DNA from 3 places in the Streptomyces sp. NPDC002787 genome. Region 1 is predicted to be linked to each of the others. Evidence: riboswitches for the same ligand, from Rfam matches in the RefSeq annotation. Region 1 holds a riboswitch; each other region holds the start of a gene.
The links. Region 1 has a riboswitch for cobalamin ahead of ACWD26_RS06410 (cobalamin biosynthesis protein). Riboswitches for the same ligand answer to the same signal wherever they lie in the genome.
Positions count from the first base shown of each region.

Region 2: another riboswitch for cobalamin. It lies ahead of ACWD26_RS19705 (energy-coupling factor ABC transporter permease); the one in region 1 lies ahead of ACWD26_RS06410 (cobalamin biosynthesis protein).
Region 3: another riboswitch for cobalamin. It lies ahead of ACWD26_RS11885 (ribonucleoside-diphosphate reductase subunit alpha); the one in region 1 lies ahead of ACWD26_RS06410 (cobalamin biosynthesis protein).

Region 1 is NZ_JBSFVC010000004.1:71,164-78,860, reverse strand. Features, by position in the region: gene ACWD26_RS06425 (putative cobaltochelatase) at 1-1,393, opposite strand, end outside; gene ACWD26_RS06420 (hypothetical protein) at 1,560-1,763, opposite strand; gene ACWD26_RS06415 (cobyric acid synthase) at 1,760-3,286, opposite strand; gene ACWD26_RS06410 (cobalamin biosynthesis protein) at 3,283-4,233, opposite strand; cobalamin riboswitch at 4,332-4,475, opposite strand; gene ACWD26_RS06405 (DUF397 domain-containing protein) at 4,510-4,692, shown strand; gene ACWD26_RS06400 (hypothetical protein) at 4,723-5,034, shown strand; gene ACWD26_RS06395 (hypothetical protein) at 5,132-5,353, opposite strand; gene ACWD26_RS06390 (anion permease) at 5,385-6,647, opposite strand; gene ACWD26_RS06385 (lysozyme) at 6,879-7,649, opposite strand.
Region 2 is NZ_JBSFVC010000013.1:137,305-145,001, forward strand. Features, by position in the region: gene ACWD26_RS19685 (amidohydrolase family protein) at 1-5, shown strand, start outside; gene ACWD26_RS19690 (energy-coupling factor ABC transporter ATP-binding protein) at 1-862, opposite strand, end outside; gene cbiQ (cobalt ECF transporter T component CbiQ) at 859-1,608, opposite strand; gene ACWD26_RS19700 (energy-coupling factor ABC transporter substrate-binding protein) at 1,615-2,034, opposite strand; gene ACWD26_RS19705 (energy-coupling factor ABC transporter permease) at 2,031-2,732, opposite strand; cobalamin riboswitch at 2,763-2,945, opposite strand; gene ACWD26_RS19710 (DUF1775 domain-containing protein) at 3,213-3,956, shown strand; gene ACWD26_RS19715 (ABC transporter substrate-binding protein) at 4,123-5,709, shown strand; gene ACWD26_RS19720 (ABC transporter permease) at 5,730-6,698, shown strand; gene ACWD26_RS19725 (ABC transporter permease) at 6,860-7,697, shown strand, end outside.
Region 3 is NZ_JBSFVC010000007.1:135,322-143,018, reverse strand. Features, by position in the region: gene ACWD26_RS11910 (GntR family transcriptional regulator) at 1-131, shown strand, start outside; gene ACWD26_RS11905 (DUF3311 domain-containing protein) at 400-669, shown strand; gene mctP (monocarboxylate uptake permease MctP) at 666-2,294, shown strand; gene ACWD26_RS11895 (nucleoside hydrolase) at 2,500-3,489, shown strand; gene ACWD26_RS11890 (GNAT family N-acetyltransferase) at 3,622-4,128, shown strand; cobalamin riboswitch at 4,215-4,336, shown strand; gene ACWD26_RS11885 (ribonucleoside-diphosphate reductase subunit alpha) at 4,461-6,839, shown strand; gene ACWD26_RS11880 (ribonucleotide-diphosphate reductase subunit beta) at 6,896-7,697, shown strand, end outside.

The sequences.
Region 1 (7,697 bases):
GCACGACCAGCCCCGGCCCCGACCGGCCCCGCGCCCGCTGGTGCGGCGCGGCGGCCTGGACCGTGGCGGCCAGGTGCAGCTTGGTCAGCGTGCCGCGCGGACGACGCGCCCCGGTCGTCCGCCCGTGCTCGGTCCGCGCCCGCGAACGCCGCCCGGCGGCGCCCTCACCGAGCCCCGGCACACTCAGCACCTTCGTACGAAAGGGCTCGGCGGCCCGTACGGCGGACTGCTCGCCCGCCCCGGCGCCGGCGGGCTGCGGCTCCCCGCCCTCCCCGGCCTCCGGCCGCGCACCGGTGTCACCGTCCTGTGGCCCCTCGGGCTCCGAGGAGGGCGGCTGCCCGCCACCCCCGTCCGGACCGGGATCAGGGTCCTCGTCTTCCGACGGCCCCCCGAACTCCTCCAGCGTCTCGTCGAGCTTGTCCTCGTCGAGTCCCGGCGCGTCGAACGGGTTCCTGCGCCGCCGGTGCGGCAGCGCGAGCAGCGCCGCCTGGCGCACATCCTCCGCCAGCACCTCGGTCCGCCCGGCCCACGCGGCCAGCGCGGTCGCCGTCCGCGCCATCACGATGTCGGCCCGCATCCCGTCGACCTCGAACGCCGCGCACGTCGCCGCGATCTGCCGCAGCGCCGCGTCACCGAGCACCACCGACGGCAACAGCTCCCGCGCGGCCACGATCCGGGCCCGTACGGCGGCCTCCTCGTCGGCCCAGCGCGCCGCGAAACCGGCCGGGTCGTCGTCGTAGGCGAGCCGCCTCCGTACGACCTCCACCCGCTGGTCCGGCTCCCGCGAGGCCGCGACCTCGACGGTCAGCCCGAACCGGTCGAGCAACTGCGGCCGCAGCTCGCCCTCCTCGGGGTTCATCGTCCCCACGAGCAGGAAGCGGGCGGCATGCCGTATGGAGACGCCCTCCCGCTCGACGTACGAGGCGCCCATCGCGGCCGCGTCGAGCAGCAGGTCGACGAGGTGGTCGTGGAGCAGGTTGACCTCGTCGACGTACAGGATCCCGCGATGCGCGTCGGCCAGCAGCCCCGGTTCGAACGCCTTCACGCCCTCCGACAGCGCCCGTTCGATGTCGAGCGCACCGACGAGCCGGTCCTCGGAGGCACCCACGGGCAGCTCGACCATCCGCGACGGCCGCGCCTCGAACGCCGGCTCGTGCGGCCCGTCCGGGCACCCGGGGTCCGGCTTCACGGGATCGCACGAGAAGCGGCACCCGGCGACGACCTCCACCTCCGGCAACAGCGCCGAGAGCGCCCGCACGGCGGTGGACTTGGCGGTGCCCTTCTCGCCGCGCACGAGCACACCGCCGACGTTCGGTGCGATCGCGTTGAGGAGTAGGGCGAGTTGCAGGTCGCCCTGCCCGACGATGGCGGTGAAGGGGAAGTGCGTACTCACGAGTTGATCCCTCCTGTGGGAGAAAGGGCGAGATGAGGGCGACTCTGAGGCTCGTGAGCGGTCAACCCGGAGCCGTGCTCCCTGCCCGAGCGGGGATGGTCCGGCGGTGTCGCCCGCGGTGGGCGGCGTCTCGGTGTGCTCCCCGCGCATGCGGGGATCGCGGAGATCACTCGTCTCCCTCCAGATCTTCCTCAACGTCCAGGTAGGTCGTCCGAGTCAACTCCGCGCCGTGCACGGCCTCGCCCCCGAGCAGGACGGTCGGGGCGCCCGAGACCCGCGGCGCGGCGAGCCCGTCCTCCCAGGCGGCGGCCCTGGCCGCCAGGAGGTCGGTGTCGGAAGTCGACGACAACAGCACGGTGCCGGGGCTCATGCGGGCGCTCCCGGTGGGATGAAGGGCAGTCCTGTCGGTGCGCCCGACTCGATGAGCCGCCACAGCGCGTCCGTGTCCGCGTGCTCCTCGATCAGATCGCCGAGCCGGTCCAGTTGCTCCTCACGCAGCGCCGCGAACGAGGTGTCGGACGCCGGTACGAACCGACGCCCCGCGGCGGCCGCCACCTCCCGCAGAAAGGCCCGCCGGAACCCGTCCGACTCCAACGACCCGTGCCAGTGCGTGCCCCAGGTCTGCCCGACCCGGCACCCGTCCAGGAAGGGTTCGCCGCCCTCGATCCCGGCGACCCCGTGATGGATCTCGTACCCCTCGACCCGTTCCCCGAGGGCCTCACCGACGGGCCGCGCGAGCGTCTTCTCACGGGCGAACCGCACGCGAACGGGCAGGAGTCCGAGCCCTTCCACGTGCCCCCGCCGGCTCTCGACCTCGTCCTCGATGTGCTCCCCGAGCACCTGGAACCCGCCACACAGGCCGAGGATCGGCCGCCCTTCCGCGGCCCTGCGGACGAGGGCGTCGGCGAGCCCCCGCTCCCGCAGCCACTCCAGCGCCCGTACCGTTCCCCGGGTCCCTGGGATGACGACGAGATCCGCGTCGGCCAGTTCCTCGGGCCGGTCCACGAACCGCACGACGACACCGGGTTCGGCGGCGAGCGCGTCCACATCGGTGAAGTTGGACATCAGCGGGATCGCGCACACGGCGACCCGCAGCACGTCCTCCCCGACGGGCGGCGCGACGTTCGACTCGCGGACGGTTCCGCGCAGGGAGACCCGCAGCCCGTCCTCCTCGTCGATGCCGAGCCCGTGCCGGAAGGGCAGCACACCGTACGTGTGCCGCCCGGTGAGTCCGTGCAGCATGTCGAGCCCGGGCTCCAGCAGGGAGACGTCCCCGCGGAACTTGTTGACGAGGAACCCGGCGACGAGGGCCTGATCCTCGGCGGAGAGCAGTGCGACGGTCCCGAAGAAGGACGCGAAGACACCCCCACGATCGATGTCGCCGACGACGAGCACGGGAAGCCCGGCACCGCGGGCGATCCCCATGTTGACGATGTCGGTCCGCCGAAGGTTGATCTCGGCGGGACTGCCGGCCCCCTCACAGATCACCGCGTCATACGTGCCCCGCAACTCGGCGAGACAGTCGAGAACGGTTCCGAGAAGCTTCTGCTGCCGTCCCCCGTGATACCCCCGCGCGCTCATCTCCCCCACGGGCTTCCCCAGCAGCACCACCTGACTGCTCCGCTCCCCACCGGGTTTGAGCAGCACGGGATTCATGAGCGCGGTCGGCTCGACGCGACAGGCCTGGGCCTGCATGGCCTGCGCCCGCCCGATCTCGGCGCCCTCGTTCGTCACGAACGAATTGAGCGACATGTTCTGCGCCTTGAACGGCGCGACCTTGACACCCCGCCGCACCAGCCACCGGCAGATCCCGGCGGTGACGACACTCTTGCCGGCGTCGGAGGTGGTGCCGGCCACGAGCAGCCCCCCACCCACGCCACGATCGCCGCTCATGAGTTCCCCTTCGTGACCCGGCCCAGCACCAGCGCACCCGCCGCGCTGACCCCCAACGCCAGCCAGCTCACCCGCCGCGACAACCGAACGGCCCGCTCGATGTCCTCCACGACGACGGCCCGCCCCTCCCCGTTCAGCACAGGCCGATGCTCGACCCGCCCCCCGTATGACAACGTGCCCCCCAACCGCACCCCGAGCGCCCCCGCGAACGACGCCTCCACAGGCCCTGCGTTGGGACTCGGATGCTTCCCCGCGTCCGCCCGCCAAGACCGCACGGCCCCCCGGGGGTTCCCACCGGCAACCGTGGCCAGGACGGCCGTCAGCCGGGCCCCCGGCCACCCCGCGACGTCGTCCAGCCGCGCGGAAGCCCACCCGTACCGCCGATGACGCGGGGACTTGTGCCCGACCATGGCGTCCAGCGTGTTGACGGCCCGGAACCCGAGAAGCCCCGGCACCCCACCGACGGCGCCCCACACCAGGGCACCGACCACCGCGTCCGAGGTGTTCTCGGCGACGGACTCCACGACGGCCCGCGCGATCCCGTCCCGGTCGAGTGCCTGAGGATCACGCCCGCAGAGGTGCGGCAACCGGGCCCGCGCGCCCTCGACGTCCCCTGTCTCCAGGAACCGCCCCACGGCCCTGGCCTCCCGCCCGAGCGAAGTCCCCCCGACGACGGCCCAGGTGGCGGCGGCGGTCAACGCGACGGAGGCCGCCCGCGACGGCCGTACGACGGACGAGGCCACGGCCCCCAGCGCCACGGCGCCACCCGCGCACACCGCGGTGTGCAGCGCGCCCCACCCCCGGTGGTCCCGCCACAGCACCCGTTCCACGGCACCGGCCGCCCGCCCGAACGCGGCGACCGGATGCCCCCGGCGAGGATCGCCGAGCAGCAGATCACCGAGGAGCCCGGCGGCGGCGCCGTACGCGAAGACGCGGTCGGCACGCATCGGTTCAGCCGACCACGGGGTCGGGCAACGAGCGGATATCGAGACCCGATGGGCAGCCGCGCATGGCGATATGTCCTCACTCAGGGTGTCCACGCCCTGGTTCGACGAGACCGACGGCGAGAGTTCCTGGCTCCCGGGAAGGTTCTTCCCCGGTGACAGTGGCGGGACCGCGCCGGACTCGCACCGGCTTCCTCTCCTGCCGTCGTACATGGCCCCGGCAGTCCACCACGCCCCTGGAAGACCCGTCAACTCGCTGTTGACCTGCGGTGGAATGGTGTGCTGAGCCCCACACCGCTGAAATACCGTCACGCGGACAACTGCGTGGAAGTTGCTGCCGGACAGAGGCGGGTCATGACCCGTGACTCGAACTCGAACAGTGACGCGCTGCTCGTCTTTCGCTACGCGGCGTGGTGTGGTTTTCTGGCGGGACTTGTGGACCCGGGAGCGGGCGGATCGTGAACATCCGTCCGGGGGACGGGAGGTGCGCACATGGGAGACCGAGCGAGGGAAACCGCTGCGGCGCGCGGGGGGAAGCCGGACGTCTGGCGAGAACGGGTGACCGCCGCCGCCCCACTGGCGCTCTTCTGCTCCGTGATGGGCGTGCTGTCCGTCGGGGCGGGTGCCTTGGCCGCGCTTCTCGTGCCGAGCGGTGAGGTGCGTGCCCTGGTCTGGCTGGTGGTGACCGTGCTCGGTGCCGCCGGGGCCGGCCTGTGGTGGGGACTGACCCCGGTCACGGAACGGCTCCGGGTCCTGAACCGGGCGCTGGGGGAGGCTCGGCCTAGGAGGCCGCACCACCGCTGACGATGGATCAACCCCCGTAAGCGTCATAGGACGCCCACGGGGGCTGATTCTGAAGTTGCCGGTGTCGGCCCCCAGGGGGGCCGTGGGGTTTCCGGTCTCAGGTCATGATGAGGGAAATCCCGTACGCCACTGCCGCCGCGCACAGCGCGAAGCACACGTACGCCCCAGCGGTCGCCGGTAGCACCGACTCGCCCCGGGTTGACGCCGCCTCTCGCTTGGAGAGGCCGACGATGCCCAGGGTGAAGAGGCCGACGAGGGCCACGGTGACCACGAGGCTGACTCCGAAGACGGAGCCGAGAGCTGCCCAGTCGATGTGCATGGTGGTGATCTTCCTCAGGAGGTCGCGGGGCTCAGACGGCCGTCGGCGTGGACGAGTTCGCCGGGGTCGTGGTCTCGGCGGCGGTCGTGGCCGCGGGGGCCGGGATGGTCGCCGCGAGCTCCTCGGTCACGGTGCCGGCCGGCGGCGGGGTCACCGCGGCGATGGCCGTGGTCACCACGCCCGGGGGCTCCTCGGCGTGGTCGTTCACATTGGTGTGGTCGACCACCTCGCGGCGGGAGATCACCCAGATGGCGGCGCTGGAGGCGATGAGGAAGACCGCGACGACGGCCGTGCCCCAGGTCCCGAAGGACGTCACCCACTCGGCGAGCGCGGCGACCAGCGCGGCGGCCGGCAGGGTCAGACCCCAGGCGACGAACATCCGGGTCGCCGTGGACCAGCGGACCACACCGCCCTTGCGGCCGAGGCCCGCGCCCATCACGGCACCGGAGACCGAGTGCGTGGTGGAGAGGGAGAAGCCGAGGTGCGAGGAGGCCAGGATGACCGTGGCCGCGCTGGTCTGGGCGGCGAAGCCCTGCTGCGGCTGGAGGTCGGTCAGGCCCTTGCCCATCGTGCGGATGATGCGCCAGCCGCCCAGGTAGGTGCCGAGCGCGATGGCCAGACCGGCGGAGACGATGACCCACACCGGCGGGTCGGAGTCGGGCGCGAGGGCGCCGCCGGCCACCAGGGCGAGGGTGATGATGCCCATCGTCTTCTGGGCGTCGTTGGTGCCGTGGGCGAGTGAGACCAGGCCGGCGGAGGCGATCTGACCGGCGCGGTACCCCTTGCCGGAGGCCTTCTCGCTCGTGTGCCGCCCGAGCCCGTACGTCAGCCGGGTGGCGAACATCGCCGCGACACCGGCGACCAGCGGAGCCGCGACGGCCGGTATCAGCACCTTGGTGACGAGCACGTCGCCGTGCACCGAGCCGACGCCGACCGAGGCGATCGTGGCGCCGATCAGGCCACCCATCAGGGCGTGCGAGGAACTGGAGGGGAGCCCGACGAGCCAGGTCAGCAGGTTCCAGAGGATGGCGCCCACGAGCGCCGCGAATATGACCTCTGGCTGTATGCCGGACTCGTCGACGAGCCCCTTGGAGATGGTGTTGGCGACCTCTATGGAAAGGAACGCGCCGACAAGGTTGAGCACGGCGGACATGGCCACCGCGACCTTGGGCTTCATGGCGCCGGTCGAGATGGTGGTGGCCATCGCGTTGGCGGTGTCGTGGAAACCGTTCGTAAAATCGAACGCAAGCGCGGTGATCACCACGATCGCGAGGATCAGCGAGAAGTTTTCCATTTACCCGGGCTTCTTTTGGACGTCAGTGGCATGTGGACCGTAGGCAACCTGGGTGAACGGAAGATGAACTAGGACAGGCGTACGGATGTAGCGAACGAGGTGCCGCCGTTCCGCTTGTGGGCTGACGGAGGCGTCGGCCGCGGGGAACGGCGGCACTGTCTCGAACGCAGGCGGAACGAATGGCTCCGTAAGCCCAGGTCGTAGCCTCGGCCCCGGGGAACGGCCCCAGCCTCAGCCCCGGTCCTGGCCCTGACTCTGCCCCTTGGTGAACTTCTTCAGCCGGCTCATGGATCCGTTGAAGAGATTCTGGTCACCCGGCAGGCTCCCGCTGCCGTTGTCGTGCTGCCAGATCGTCCAGAACTTCCAGCCCGCGGGTAGCTCTCCCGCCTCCGTGGAGTCGTACCGGGCCAGCCACAGCGCGTGGTTCCCGCCGAAGGCCGTGCTGTTGCCGGTGCAGGTCTTCCACCAGTGGGTGGTCGTGTAGATCACCGGACGGCGGCCGGTGAGACGCTTGACCTCGTCGCTGAACGACCTGATCCAGCCGACCATTCCGCTGTCGCTCAGGCCGTAGCACTTCTTCTTGTCGTACGGGTTGTACTCGATGTCGAGCGCCGGCGGCAGCGTCCAGCCGTCCGCGCGCCAGCCGCCGCCGTTGTTCACGAAGAAGCGGGCCTGGGTCTTCCCGGACGACGCGTGCGGCAGCGCGAAGTGGTACGCGCCGCGGATCAGGCCCGCGTTCCTGGCGCCGTCGTACTGCTGGCTGAAGTACGGGTTGCGGTAGGTGGTGGACTCGGTCGCCTTGACGTACACGAACCTGGCGCCCTTCGACTTCGCGCTCGACCAGTTCACCTTCTTCTGGTGCGAGGAGACGTCGTGCCCCTTGGGCTTGGCGGCGGCCGAGACAGGGATCTCGGTGAGGCCGGTCCCCCCTAGGGCGAGCGCCGCGACGGACGCCGCGAACACGCGGTTGCGACGACGGGACGGCTTGGGATCACGGGCCATGTTTCCCCCCGGAATGGCGACGTGTGCGACAAAACATCCGGAGGCTAC
Region 2 (7,697 bases), on a different contig from region 1:
TCTGAGGCAGGAGCGGACCCGTTTCGGTGCCCGCCCCCGCCATGGCCGCCAGCTCGTCCGGAGTGCGCGGACCGGGCTCCTCCTCGGCCAACAGGCCCTGGTCGCGCAGGAGTCGAGCGACCGCGACACCCCAGGGGAGCCGAAGCCCCGCCGCCTGGAGGAGATCCGTGCGGGCGAGCATCTCGGCCACCGGGCCCGTGCGCGCGCCGGCCGGGGTGAGCAGCGCCGCGTCGTCGGCCCACCGCAGGGCGAGGTCGACGTCGTGGGTGGCCATCACGACGGTGGTGCCCGCCCGGCGCAGTTCGTCGAGGGTGGCGAGGAGCCGCTCCTGGCCGTCGGGGTCGAGCCCGGCGGTCGGCTCGTCGAGGATCAGGACACGCGGCCGCATCGCGACCGCGCCGGCGATGGCGGTGCGTTTGCGCTGGCCGTAGGAGAGCAGATGGGTGGGCCGGTCCGCGAGGGCGGCGATGCCGAGGGCGCCGAGCGCCTCGTCCACGCGGGCCCGCACCTGCGCGTCGGACAGCCCGAGGTTCAGCGGCCCGAACGACACGTCCTGCGCGACGGACGCCGCGAAGAGCTGGTCGTCCGGGTCCTGCACGACCAGCTGCACGGTCGTACGCAGCCGGGTCAGGCCCTTGCGGTCGTACGTCACCGGCTGCCCCTCGACCGCCAACCCGCCCGTGCGGGGCCGCAGTCCACCGCTGAGCAGCCGCATCAGCGTGGTCTTGCCGCTGCCGTTGCGGCCCAGCAGGGCGAGCGCGCGGCCTTCGCGCACCTCGAAGTCGAGGTCGCTGAGCACGGCCGGACCGTCCTCGTACGCGAAGGACGCGCCCCGCAGGGCGACCAGCACGGGCTCGCTCATGTCAGCGGCCTTTCCAGGACGAAGGTGAGGGCGGCCACGGCCGCGAGGAGCACGACACTGGCCGTGGTGAAGCGCACGGAGACCCGGGCATCGGGCACCAGAACGCGCAGGGTGCCGTCGTAGCCCCGTCCGGCGAGCCCGGTCTGGAGCCGCGCGGCCCGGTCGAAGGCCCGCACGAACGCGGTGGCGCCCAGCCCGGCGAGCGAACGCCAGGTGGCCGCCCGCGTGGTGTGACCCAGCCTGGCAGCCTGCGCCTCCCGGATCCGGCGTACCGAGTCCAGCAGCAGGAAGCTCATGCGGTACGTGACCAGCGCGACGTCCACGACCGGCGCGGGCACCCCGGCCTTCACCAGCCGGGGCAGCAGGTCCGACATAGGGGTGGTGAAGGCGAACAGCAGCACGCCGAGGGAGGCGGCCGAGGTGCGCAGCAGCAGTTCCCCGGCGCGGACCGGGCCGCCCTCGGCCAGGGTGACGAACCCGTCGGGCCCGCCGACCTGGACGAGCAGGGGCAGCGCGCCGGTCACGCAGAAGCCCAGGGGCACCCGGTAGGCGCGCCACAACCGACGGCCGGGCACGCCCGCCGGGCCCAGCAGCACGGCGAGCGCGGTCAGCAGCACCAGGGCCGCGCCGGGCCAGGGCGGCAGGGAGATCGCGAGGACCGTGAGGCCCAGTCCCAGCACGGCCTTGTCCACGGGATGGCGACGGCGCCAGCGGCTGCTGTGCGCCGCCGCGTCGATCGGCAGCACGAGAACTCAGCCCCGCCCGTCGGCGGACTCCCCGGCACCACCCGGCGATCCCTCGCCGCCGGGCGCGGTCTTCGTGGTCGTCACGGCTGCCGGGGTGGTCTCACCCGCCTCCAGCTGTGCGCGGGCCCGTGCCTCGCCCTGCCGGCGGCCCCGGTGGACGCCGAAGTAGTAGGCGAGGACGCCCGCGCCGAGCGCGGCCTGGAGGGCGAAGAGCGCCGACTCGATCTCACCGGAGGGCGGCTCGTACAGCGGCGAGAACCACGGCTCGTACCCGGGGTCGATCTCCGTGATCGCCGTCTCCGCCTCGGCGTCGGCGCCCGCGAAGGGCTCCTCCTTGTGGTCGCCGAGGCCGAGGGCCAGCGGCAGCACGGCGAGCGCGGCCACGACGAGCAGCAGCAGGACGTTGATCTTCGTGCTCCGGTTCATCGGGCCACCGCCTCGGTCCGGTTCCGGTTCCGCTCGCCGGTCAGGAGCACGCCGAGCCGGGTCAGTTCCCCCTTGCTCGACTGCACCAGCAGACGCATCACCAGCACGGTGAGGAGACCCTCGCTCACCGCGAGCGGGATCTGGGTGACGGCGAAGATGGAGCCGAACTTGCCGAGCGCGCCCACGAAACCGCTGCTCGGGTCGGGGAACGCGAGCGCCAGCTGGACGCTGGTGACGCAGTAGGTGACCAGGTCGGCGAAGAACGCGCCGAAGAAGACCGTGACCATCAGCGGCACGTCGAACCGCCGCAGCAGCCGGTAGACGCCGTAACCCGCCCAGGGGCCGACGATCGCCATCGAGAAGACGTTGGCGCCGAGCGTCGTCAGACCGCCGTGCGCGAGCAGCAGGGCCTGGAAAAGCAGGGTGATGGTGCCGAGGACCGCCATGATCGGCGGCCGGAACAGGATGGCACCCAGTCCGGTGCCGGTGGGGTGGGAGCAACTGCCGGTGACCGACGGCAGCTTCAGCGCGGACAGGACGAAGGTGAAGGCCCCCGAGGCACCGAGCAGCAGCGTGCTCTCGGGATGCTCCCTGACCTCACGGGTGAGTGACCGTACTCCGTGGACGACGAACGGCGCGGACGCTACGCCCCAGGCGATCGCGTGCGCCGGAGGAAGGAAACCCTCGGCTATGTGCATGGCTCAGCAGACCCTCTCCAGCACCTCGTGGATGGTTGACGCGCCTTGGCCGGTCTCCTGGCTTACGGGTACCACCGCCCGTGCTCCGCCTTCCCGGGTCCGAAGACCCAGTGGCTGTCCGTGAGGACCGGAGCCGGACTTCCCGATCACAGTGGCGAGGGCCGCACCGGCATGACACCGGATTTCCCGTTCACCAAGGCGTGGTGACAGTAGTGCCCGCACAAGGGCGCTGACAAGCGGAGACGGTGGCGCGGAAGCGGTGGTGAACCGCACACACCCCGGCGCACGCCCCCTCAGTCACATGCGACACACGCCCCGGGGAGAACGGACGGTCTTGCCCGGATACGACGGCTTCACCGGTGCGGCGGCCCCCTCGGTGCGGCCCGACTGCCCTTTTGGGAGGCCCCGATCGACCTTGGCCCCGACCGGCGCCCTGCGCTTGAATGCAGCCTTCACATCATCGGCACAAGGGAGTTAGCCGTGCACCGCCCGACCCTGGCACCCGGCATGCGCCGTCTCGGAGTCCTCACCACCGTCGCGTTCGCGGTGGCCGTCGCCGCCGCGGGACCAGCCGCGGCCCACGCGGAGGTCGAGGCGGAGGGGGCTCGGGCCCTCGACCAGAACGTCGAACTGACCTTCTCCGCGGAGTCGGAGTCCACCTCCGCCGGTATCACCGAGCTGGAGGTGATCCTGCCCGAGGGCATCGTCCCCGCCGACATCACCTACAAGGAGGGCCCGGACGGCTGGAAGTTCGCCCCCACCGAGCGCGGTTACACCGTCTCGGGCGAGAAGCTCGCCGTGGGGGAGGACGTCGAGTACGTCGTCACCGTACGGCAGTTGCCCGATGCGAAGACGCTGGTCTTCAAGACGCTGCAGTCCTACAGCGACGGCAAGGTGGACCGGTGGATCGAACTGGACGACGCCGGTGAGGACGATCACGGACACGGGCACGGTCACCCCGCGCCCAGCCTGGACCTGAAGGCCGCCGCCCCCGGCGCGAAGCTGGTCAGTCCCACCCCCAGCCCCTCGGAGGAGCCCACGACGGCCGCCCCTTCGCCCGAGCCGAGCGACCCGACCTCCGCACCGTCGGCGGAGCCCGCGGCGGACGGCACGGACGGTGACGACGGACTCCCCGTCGCCGTCTTCGTCGGTATCGGCGCTGCCGTCCTCGTGCTCGGCGGCGGTGCGTGGTGGTTCCGGAGCCGCCGGGGCGGGACCGCCTGACGGGCCGGCCGCAGCCGCCGGGGCGGGACCGACTGATGGCCCGGACTCCGACGCCGAGCCGATATCCGCAGGTCACATCGTTGGACTGATGCGCGATTTGCCTGGGTAACCCTTACCTGCAATTAATGTGCAACAACGTTGGCAATGCAGCAAGGGTGTGAGGCTCATGACGTCCCGACCGATACGACGTGTCGCCGTCGCGGCGGCGGTGGCCCTCGGGGCCACCGCGTGTTCGGCGCCGGGCGGCGGCACGGGCGGCGCCGGCGCCGCCGACTCGGTCGTGATCGGGGTGGCGTCCGAGCCGGAGACCCTCAGCCCGCTCCTCGGCTACGGCAAGGACGGCAACTCGAAGATCTTCGACGGACTCCTCGCCCGGGACGCCGACCTGGAGCTGAGACCCGCGCTGGCGAAGGCGCTGCCCGAGGTCGGCGACGGCGGCCGTACCTACACCTACACCCTGCGCGAAGGTGTGGAGTTCAGCGACGGCGAACCCCTGACCTCAGCGGACGTCGTCTTCACCTACCGGACCGTCCTGGACGACAAGACCAACAACACCGCCCGCAGTGAACTGGACGCCATCCAGGAGGTACGGGCGGACGGCGACGACAAGGTCGTCTTCACCCTCAAGTACCCCTACGCGCCCTTCGCCGGCCGCACGGTCCTGCCGATCGTCCCCGAGCACGTCGCGGGCGGGCAGGACCCCAACACCGGCTCCTTCAACACCGAGCCGATCGGCACCGGCCCGTACGTCCTGTCCACCTGGAGCAAGGGCGAGAAGCTCACCTTCGAGGCCAACCCGGAGTACTGGGGCGACGCGCCGAAGGTGAAGAAGTTCACCATGGCGATCGTCGAGGACGACGACGTACGCGCCACCCGACTGCGCTCCGGCGACCTCGACGGTGCGATCCTGCCGCCCAACCTCGCCGCGACCTTCGAGAGCGACGACGACCGGAAGACGTACGACGCCGAGTCCTACGACTACCGCACCGTCACCCTCCCCACGGACAACGAGGTCACGGGCGACCGCGCGATCCGGCAGGCCCTCGACGCCGCCGTGGACCGCCAGGCCATGGTCGACAAGATCCTCGACGGGGCGGGCCGTCCGGCGTACGGGCCGCTGCCCACCGAGGACCCCTGGTTCGCCCGGGGCATCGAACGCCCGCAGGACCTCGACAAGGCCGGGCGGATCCTGGACGAGGCCGGTTGGAAGGCCGGCGCGGACGGCGTCCGCGCCAAGGACGGCCGCAAGGCGGCCTTCACCCTGCTCTACCCCTCGGGCGACAAGGTCCGCCAGGACCACGCCCTCGCCTACGCCTCCGACGCCAAGAAGGCCGGCATCGACGTGAAGGTGGAGAGCGCCACCTGGGAGGTCATCGAACCCCGGATGAAGGACACCGCCGTCCTCGCGGGCTTCGGCAGCACCGGCGACCCCGACTTCGGCCTCTACACGATGCTGCACTCCTCCCTCGCCGGCGACGGCTTCAACAACATGGGCCGCTACGACAACGCGACCGTCGACGAGGCGCTCGACACCGGGCGCCGCAGCCAGGACGAGGCGGCGCGCAAGGCGGCGTACGTCACGCTCCAGCGCGAGCTGGTGAAGGACCCCGGCTACACCTTCCTCACCCACATCGACCACGTGTACGTGCTCGCCGACCGCTGGGAGGGACTGACCACACAGGTCGAGCCGCACGAGCACGGCTTCGCGTCCGGGCCCTGGTGGAACATCGAGGACTGGCAGCCGAAGAAGTGAGCCGACTCCCCTGGGGAGCGATGGCACGACTGGCGGGACGGCGGGCCCTGTTCGCCGTCCCCGTCCTCCTGGTCGTCACCTTCGGCGTGTTCGCGATCGCCGCCGCCTCCCCCTTCGACCCCGTCAAGGCGTACGCGGGCACCGCCGCCCTCGGCGCCGACCAGGAGACCCTGGACCGGCTGCGGGCCAACCTCGGCGTGGACGAACCGTTCGCCGTGCGCTGGTGGCGGTGGCTCACGTCCGCGCTCACCGGCGATCTCGGCCGGTCCAGCGTGATGCGGCAGCCGGTCGCCGAGGTGATCGGCGAGCGCCTCGTCTGGTCGACGCTGCTGTGCGCGGTCGCGTTCGCCGTCGCCGTCCTGCTCGGGACGCTGCTGGGTGTGCTGGCGGCCCGCCGCCAGGGAAGGTGGCTCGACCGGGCCGTCACCTCCGTCGCGTACGGCCTGGAGGCGGCGCCGGTGTTCTGGATCGCCCTGCTCGCCATCTGGTGCTTCGCCCTCCACCTGGGCGTGCTCCCGGCGGGCGGTCTGACGGACACCGCGAGTGAACAGGTCACGGCGGGACAGGTCGCCGGCCACCTCGTCCTGCCCGCCGGTGTCCTCGCGGTCTCCCAACTGCCCTGGTTCACCCTCTACGTACGGCAGGGGGTGAGCGACGCGCTGGCCGAGGACCCGGTACGCGGCGCCCGCGCCCGAGGCCTCAGCGAACGCAGGGTCCTGCTGGGCCACGCGCTGCGCTCCGGACTGCTGCCGGTCCTCACCCTGATCGGGTCACGCGTTCCGGAACTCATCACCGGTGCCCTGCTCGTGGAGAGCGTCTTCAGCTGGCCCGGCATCGCGGCGGCCACGGTGGAGGCGGCCACCGCCGTGGACTTCCCGCTGCTCGCCGCGCTCACCGCGCTCGCCACCGCCGCCGTCCTCGTCGGCAACCTGCTGGCGGACCTCCTGTACGGCCTGATCGACCCGAGAGTGAAGCTCAGTGAACTGTGACGGGGATGCCCATGGCTGACACGGCAACGCCTGACGCGTCCATGCCTGACGCGTCCATGCCTGACGCGGCGAAGGCTGACACGCCGACGACCGACTCGGCGATGGCCGACTCGGCGATGGCCGACTCGGCGATGGCCGACTCGGCGATGGCCGACTCGGCGATGGCCGACTCGGTGGTGGCCGACACGGTGGTGGCCGACACGGCGCTGGCCGACACGGTGGTGGCCGACACGGCGCTGGCCGACACGGTGACCGAGCCGCCGTCCGAGTCCGCGTGGCGGTCGCGCGGCTCCCACCGCCGTTCGACCCACACCCTTCGGATCCGGACCTCCGCCGCGCTCGTCGCGGTGACGGTCCTCGCCGTCCTGCTCGTACCGTCGCTGGTGCAGCTCGACCAGCAGGCCGTCGATCTGGCCGCCAAACTCCAACCGCCTTCCTGGGAGCACCCGTTCGGTACGGACGACGTCGGCCGTGACCTGCTGCTGCGCTGTGTCTACGGTCTGCGGGTCTCCCTGCTCGTCGGACTCGCGGCCGCCCTCACCGCGACCGTGATCGGCACGGCCGTCGGCGCGACGGCGGGGGCGCTGGGCGGCTGGGTCGACCGTCTCGTCATGCGACTGGTCGACACGGTGTCGTCCGTGCCGCACCTGCTGCTCGGGGTGTTCATCGTGGCCATGTTCCGGCCGGGTGTCTGGCCGGTGGTGGCGTCGGTCGCGCTGACCCACTGGCTGTCGACCGCCCGCATCGTGCGCGCCGAGGTGCTGTCCCTGCGCTCGCGCCCGTACATCGACGCCGCGGTCTCCGGGGGCGCCTCCCGGTGGCGGGTCGCCGTACGGCATCTGCTGCCGGGAGTGCTGCCGCAGGCCGCCCTCGCCGCCGTACTGATGGTGCCGCACGCCATGTGGCACGAGTCCGCCCTGTCCTTCCTCGGACTCGGGCTGCCCACCCACACGGCCAGCCTCGGCACGCTCGTCCAGAGCGCCCGGGGCTCCCTGCTCG
Region 3 (7,697 bases), on a different contig from region 1:
TGGGCCTGCCGATGCTGATGCTCTCCCGCCACTCGCTGGACAAGGACGGGCAGCCGGTGGAGTGGGTGCGGTCCGTCTACCGAGGTGACCGGTACAAGTTCGTGGCGAGGCTCAAGCGGCCCACGGAGTAAGGGACTCGCGTCCGAACCGTCGTCATCTGGACCGTCGTCAACTGGACCGTCGTCATTTGGACCGTCGTCGCTCTGGTCGCCGCGGCCGGCCGGACCGGCGGGAAGCAGACCCCCGGCAAGGGTTCCGCCGCTGCTGAACACACAACCTCCGCATCCGATATCCGGACGGGGGGTTCCATACGACGGAAGCCGTCCCTTACATTTCCTGCGCGTTGAGCAGGTGATCAGCGGTGACCAATGGTGATCAGCGAGGGGACGGAACCGGGACATGTCAGAAGCGCCTGAAGTGAGACCACCGGTGGTGACACCTGTCAGAGTGGTCATCGCCCTGTGCCTGTTCGCCCCGTTCGTGGCGATGCTCTGGGTCGGCTCGTACGCCAAGACCGACCCGGCGTTCATCGGCATCCCGTTCTTCTACTGGTACCAGATGGCCTGGGTGCTCATCTCCACCGCGCTCACCGCCACCGCGTACGTCCTGTGGCAGCGCGACCAGCGCGCCCGCAGGTCCCAGGCCAAGGGCGGGGGTGCCGCGAAGTGAAGGACGGCGTGAACGGCGTGGCACTCGCCGTCTTCATCTTCTTCTTCCTGGCCGTCACGGTCATGGGCTTCCTGGCCGCGCGCTGGCGCAAGGCCGAGAACGAGCACAGCCTCGACGAGTGGGGCCTGGGCGGCCGGTCGTTCGGCACCTGGATCACCTGGTTCCTGCTCGGCGGCGACCTCTACACCGCGTACACCTTCGTCGCCGTACCGGCGGCGATCTACGCGGCGGGCGCGGCCGGCTTCTTCGCGGTGCCGTACACGATCCTGATCTACCCGCTGATCTTCACCTTCCTGCCCCGCCTGTGGTCGGTCTCCCACAAGCACGGCTATGTGACGACCTCGGACTTCGTACGCGGCCGCTTCGGCTCGAAGGGCCTGTCGCTGGCGGTCGCCCTGACCGGCATCCTCGCGACGATGCCGTACATCGCGTTGCAGCTCGTCGGCATCCAGGCCGTCCTGGACGTGATGGGCGTCGGCGGCGGCGAGGACACCAACTGGTTCATCAAGGACCTGCCGCTGCTGATCGCCTTCGGCGTCCTGGCCGCGTACACCTACTCGTCCGGCCTCCGGGCCCCCGCGCTGATCGCGTTCGTGAAGGACACCCTGATCTACATCGTCATCGCGGTGGCGATCATCTACATCCCGATCAAGCTCGGCGGCTTCGACGACATCTTCGCCAAGGCGGGCGAGGCGTACAGCCAGACCAACCCGGCGACGGACAAGCCGCGCGGCGCGCTCGTCCCGGGCGACGCCAGCCAGTGGACGTACGCGACCCTGGCCCTCGGCTCCGCGCTGGCACTGTTCATGTACCCGCACTCGATCACGGCGACGCTGTCGTCCAAGAGCCGCGAGGTCATCCGCCGCAACACCACGATCCTGCCGCTGTACTCGCTGATGCTGGGCCTGCTGGCCCTCCTCGGCTTCATGGCGATCGCGGCCGGCATCCAGGTGCAGAACGGCCAGCTGGCGATCCCGCAGCTGTTCGAGACGATGTTCCCCGACTGGTTCGCGGGAGTGGCCTTCGCCGCCATCGGCATCGGCGCCCTGGTCCCCGCGGCGATCATGTCCATCGCTGCGGCGAACCTCTTCACCCGCAACATCTACAAGGACTTCATCAAGCCGAACGCCACGCCCCAGCAGGAGACCAAGGTCTCCAAGCTGGTGTCGCTGCTGGTGAAGGTGGGCGCGCTGGCGTTCGTCCTCACCATGGACAAGACGGTCGCCATCAACTTCCAGCTGCTCGGCGGCATCTGGATCCTCCAGACCTTCCCGGCCCTCGTCGGGGGTCTCTTCACCCGCTGGTTCCACCGCTGGGCGCTCATCGCCGGCTGGGCGGTCGGCATGCTGTACGGGACGCTGGCCGCGTACGGCGTGGCCTCCCCCACGCAGAAGCACTTCGGCGGGTCATCTGCGGAGATCCCCGGCATCGGCGAGATCGGGTACATCGGTCTGACCGCCTTCGTGCTCAACGTCGTGGTCACCGTGGTCCTCACCTTCGTCCTGCGCGCGGCCAAGGCCCCCGACGGCATCGACGAGACCAAGCCGGAGGACTACACGGCGGACGCGGGCGACGCGGGCGTCCAGGTGGAACTGCCGCCGGCGACGGCGGGCACGAGCCACTAGTCCATCACCGGGTTCCGGGGCGGCGGGGGCGCCTTTTCTCGCCCCCGCCGCCCCTACCCGTCCCTCCCCCACCAGGGGCTGCGCCCCTTCGCCCCCCACCCACCCGCACCCGACAACGAACCCCCTCGGGGTCGAAGGGGCAGCGCCCCTGGGATGGGACGGGTAAGGGCGGCGGGGGCGAAGAACACCCGGCTACGCTGATTCGGTGACCGCTCGCGCCCCGATCGTCCTCGACAGCGACCCCGGTATCGACGACGCCGTGGCCCTGCAGTACCTGCTCGGCACCGGCCTGTGGGACCTCAAGGCGTACACATCGGTCGGCGGCAACCTCCCCGCCGAGGCGACCTACGCCAACGCCCGGGCCCTTGCCCGAGCCCTGCGCATCGACAGCGACGTCCCGGTCCACCGCGGCGCGGGCCGCCCCCTGTCCCGCCTCCCCTACCGCGAGGCGTCCGCCTTCCACGGCCCGGCCGGCCTCGGCGACGAAACACTGCCCGACTCCACGGCCCCGCACCCGGCGGAGTCGTCCGCGCAGGCTCTGCTCCGGCTCTCCCACGCGTACGAGGGCGACCTGACGGTGTGCGCCACGGGCCCCCTCACGAACGTGGCCATCGCCCTGCTGGAGGACCCGGCCTTCGCCCACCGCGTGCGGAAGTTCGTGTTCATGGGAGGTGCCGCCCAGGTCCCGGGGAACTTCACTCCGGTCGCCGAGTTCAACGTCTGGGCCGACCCGGACGCCGCCGAGATCGTCCTCTCCTCCGGCATCCCGTTCACCATGGTCGACCTGGACGCCTCACACCGCTGGCTGTTCCGCCCCGCCGACCTCGCCGCACTGGAGGCCGCGGGCCCGGGCACGGCCCTCGCGGCCCGGCTGATGCGCACCTACATGGACGCGTACACCCGCCACGGCGGGGACGGCACCTGCCCCCTGCACGACCCGCTGGCCGTCGGCGTCTGCGGGGACGAGGCGTTCGTCGAGGCCGCCGGCGGAGCCGTCGTCGTGGAGTGCGCGAGCGAACTCACGCGCGGCCAGACCGTGTTCGTGCCGGCCGCCGCCCGCCGGGTGTACTACTCCGAGTCCCCCGCCCTGACCGCCCGCCTCCGCGCCACCGGCCGCGTCGCCCTGGGCCCGGGCACCCGCGACTTCAGCGAGGACTTCGTGACGGCGCTGCCACGGTGGCCGGCGGTTGCCTGAGCCGACCGCTCCGGCGGGTTGAGCGGGCCCGGAGTCGACCGCCCCCTGATGCCGTGCCGATCATCCGACAAGTCGTCGCCCCTGTGGAAAACCTCGGACGCGACTTGGCGGCCCTCATGCAGACTTCGAGCCATGGACATCACCATCAGGCAGATCTCCCCCGACGAGTACCCCACCCTCGGCGAGATCACCGCACGGGCCTATCTGGCAGACGGTCTCCTGGACTTCGGGGAGAGCGACGAGTACCTCGGCGAGCTGCGGGACGTGGCGAAACGGGCCGCGGCGGCCGACGTGCTGGTCGCCGTCGAGGAGGGCAGAGTGCTCGGCGGAGTGACCTTCGTCCCGGCGGGAGGCCCGATGGCCGACATCGCCGGCCCGGGCGAGGCCGAGATCCGCATGCTGGCGGTCGCACGCGAGGCCCGCGGACGGGGCGCGGGCGAGGCCCTCGTCCGGGCCTGCCTGGAGCGCGCCCGGGCCGTGGACGGCTGTGCACGCGTCGTGCTGTCGACCCAGAGCCGCATGCACGCCGCCCACCGGATCTATGAACGGCTGGGCTTCACTCGCACACCAGAGCGCGACTGGAACCCCGTCCCCCACCTCGACGACCTCTTGCTCCTCACCTACGAGTTGACGCTCTGACACGCTTCGAAGTCGTCGCCGGAGCCGTCGCCGGAGCCGCCGCGACACAACATCTGGGGGTGTCACCGCAGCCCGACACAAGATGTATGCTCATGCTCGCTGTCGCCGCAGGGGAATCCGGTGCGAATCCGGAGCTGTCCCGCAACGGTGTACTCGCGTGCATGCACGCCTGTCCAGTCCGAACACCTGCCGACAGTGCGCCCGGCCGTCCGGTCCGGGTGCCCTGACGTCCGGGCCTCGTGGAATGGGCCGGTGGACGCGACGCCCCCGTGCGCTCGTGTGCTGCTGCCTGCCCTCCCAATGGCCCCAGCCGAGCGAGGGAGAGCCCCCACGTGACCATCGCGCCAGCCGACCCGGTTTCAGCCGACCTGGCTTCAACCGCCCCGGTGACGGAGTCCGACGGTCCCGGTACCGCGTTGCTGCGGACCCTGACCGAGCTGACCGCCGACCTCCCCGACGCCGACCCCGGCCGGGTCGCCGCCGCCGCGCTGCGCGGCCGGTCCGCGAGGGCCGACGAGGCGGAGCTGCGCGAGCTGGCCACGGAGGCGGCCGCGGGCCTCATCTCCGAGGACCCCGCCTACTCGAAGCTGGCCGCCCGCCTGCTGGCCATCGGCATCCGCGCCGAAGCCGCCTCGCAGGGCGTCACGACGTTCACCGAGTCCATCGCCGTGGCCCACCGGGAAGGCCTCGTCGCCGACCGCACGGCGCAGTTCGCCCGCGTCCACGCCGGGCGCCTCGACTCCCTGGTCGACCCGGCCGCCGACGACCGCTTCGGCTACTTCGGTCTGCGCACCCTGCACAGCCGCTATCTGCTCCGGCACCCGATCACCCGCAAGGTCGTCGAGACTCCCCAGCACTTCATGTTGCGGGTGGCGAGCGGTCTCGCGGCCGACGACACCGTACGGTCCCTGGACGAAGTCGCCGCGCTCTACGGGCTGATGAGCCGCCTCGACTACCTGCCCTCCTCCCCCACACTGTTCAACTCCGGTACGAGGCACCCCCAGATGTCGTCGTGCTACCTCCTCGACTCCCCGCTGGACGAGCTGGACTCCATCTACGACCGCTACCACCAGGTGGCCCGTCTCTCGAAGCACGCCGGCGGCATCGGTCTGTCGTACTCCCGTATCCGCTCGCGTGGTTCGCTCATCCGGGGCACCAACGGGCACTCCAACGGCATCGTGCCGTTCCTGAAGACGCTGGACGCCTCGGTCGCCGCGGTGAACCAGGGCGGCCGGCGCAAGGGCGCGGCCGCGGTCTACCTGGAGACCTGGCACTCCGACATCGAGGAGTTCCTGGAGCTGCGCGACAACACCGGTGAGGACGCCCGGCGTACACACAACCTGAACCTGGCGCACTGGGTCCCGGACGAGTTCATGCGCCGGGTGAACGCCGACGAGCGGTGGTCGCTGTTCTCCCCGACCGATGTGCCCGAGCTGGTGGACCTGTGGGGTGAGGAGTTCGACGCCGCGTACCGCAGGGCGGAGGCGAACGGCCTGGCGAGGAAGACCATCCCGGCCCGCGACCTGTACGGCCGCATGATGCGCACCCTCGCGCAGACCGGCAACGGCTGGATGACCTTCAAGGACGCGGCCAACCGCACGGCCAACCAGACGGCCGAGCCGGGTCATGTCGTCCACTCGTCCAACCTCTGCACGGAGATCCTGGAGATCACGGACGACGGGGAGACGGCGGTCTGCAACCTGGGCTCGGTGAACCTGGGGGCGTTCGCCGACCGGTCGGCGGGCGACATGGACTGGGAGCGGCTGGACGAGACCGTCCGCACCGCCGTCACCTTCCTCGACCGTGTCGTCGACATCAACTTCTACCCGACCGAGCAGGCGGGCCGCTCCAACGCCAAGTGGCGCCCGGTGGGCCTCGGCGCGATGGGCCTGCAGGACGTCTTCTTCCAGCTGCGCCTGCCCTTCGACTCCCCCGAGGCGAAGGCGCTGTCCACCAGGATCGCCGAGCGCGTCATGCTCGCCGCGTACGAGGCCTCCGCCGACCTTGCCGAGCGGGGCGGCCCGCTGCCGGCCTGGGAGAAGACCCGCACGGCCCGCGGTGTGCTGCACCCCGACCACTACGGCGTCGAGTTCACCTGGCCGGAGCGCTGGGCGGCCCTGCGCGAGCGCATCGCGACGACCGGCATGCGCAACTCCCTGCTCCTCGCCATCGCGCCGACGGCCACCATCGCCTCCATCGCCGGTGTGTACGAGTGCATCGAGCCCCAAGTGTCCAATCTGTTCAAGCGCGAGACGCTGTCCGGCGAGTTCCTCCAGGTCAACTCGTATCTGGTGAAGGACCTCAAGGAGCTGGGCGTGTGGGACGCCCGCACCCGCGAGGCGCTGCGCGATTCCAACGGTTCGGTGCAGGACTTCGCATGGATCCCGGCCGACGTACGGGCGCTGTACCGCACGGCGTGGGAGATCCCGCAGCGGGGCCTGATCGACATGGCCGCCGCCCGCACCCCGTATCTGGACCAGGCCCAGTCGCTGAACCTGTTCCTGGAGACGCCGACCATCGGCAAGCTCTCCTCGATGTACGCGTACGCCTGGAAGTCGGGCCTGAAGACGACGTACTACCTGCGCTCCCGCCCGGCGACCCGCATCGCCCGCGCCGCCCAGGCGCAAACCCCGATCCCCGTGCAAGCGACTCCTGACGACGCGGTCGCCTGCTCCCTGGAAAACCCCGATTCCTGCGAGTCCTGCCAGTAATTCCCGCCCGCCACCCGACCACCACCCCCGGAGGACGGCGCTTCGCGCCGACTGTGATGACCACCCAGAACCTGCTCGACCCCGGCTTCGAGCTGACTCTCCGCCCCATGCGCTACCCGGACTTCTACGAGCGCTACCGAGACGCGATCAAGAACACCTGGACCGTCGAGGAGGTCGACCTCCACTCGGACGTCGCCGACCTCGCGAAGCTCTCCCCCGCCGAGCAGCACCTCATCGGCCGCCTGGTCGCCTTCTTCGCGACGGGCGACTCGATCGTCGCGAACAACCTGGTGCTGACGCTCTACAAGCACATCAACTCCCCCGAGGCCCGGCTCTACCTGAGCCGTCAGCTCTTCGAGGAGGCCGTCCACGTCCAGTTCTACTTGACGCTGCTCGACACCTACCTCCCCGACCCGGAGGACCGGGCGGCGGCCTTCGCGGCCGTGGAGAACATCCCCTCCATCCGCGAGAAGGCGGAGTTCTGCTTCACGTGGATGGACTCCGTCGAGAAGCTGGACCGCCTGGAGTCCAAGGCGGACCGCCGCCGCTTCCTGCTCAACCTGATCTGCTTCGCCGCGTGCATCGAGGGCCTGTTCTTCTACGGCGCCTTCGCGTACGTCTACTGGTTCCGCAGCCGGGGCCTGCTGCACGGCCTGGCCACCGGCACGAACTGGGTGTTCCGCGACGAGACGATGCACATGAGCTTCGCCTTCGACGTCGTCGACACCGTCCGCAAGGAGGAGCCGGAGCTCTTCGACGAGCAGCTCGAGCAGCAGGTGACCGACATGCTGCGGGAGGCCGTCGAGGCGGAGCTGCAGTTCGCCCGCGACCTGTGCGGTGAAGGCCTGCCGGGCATGA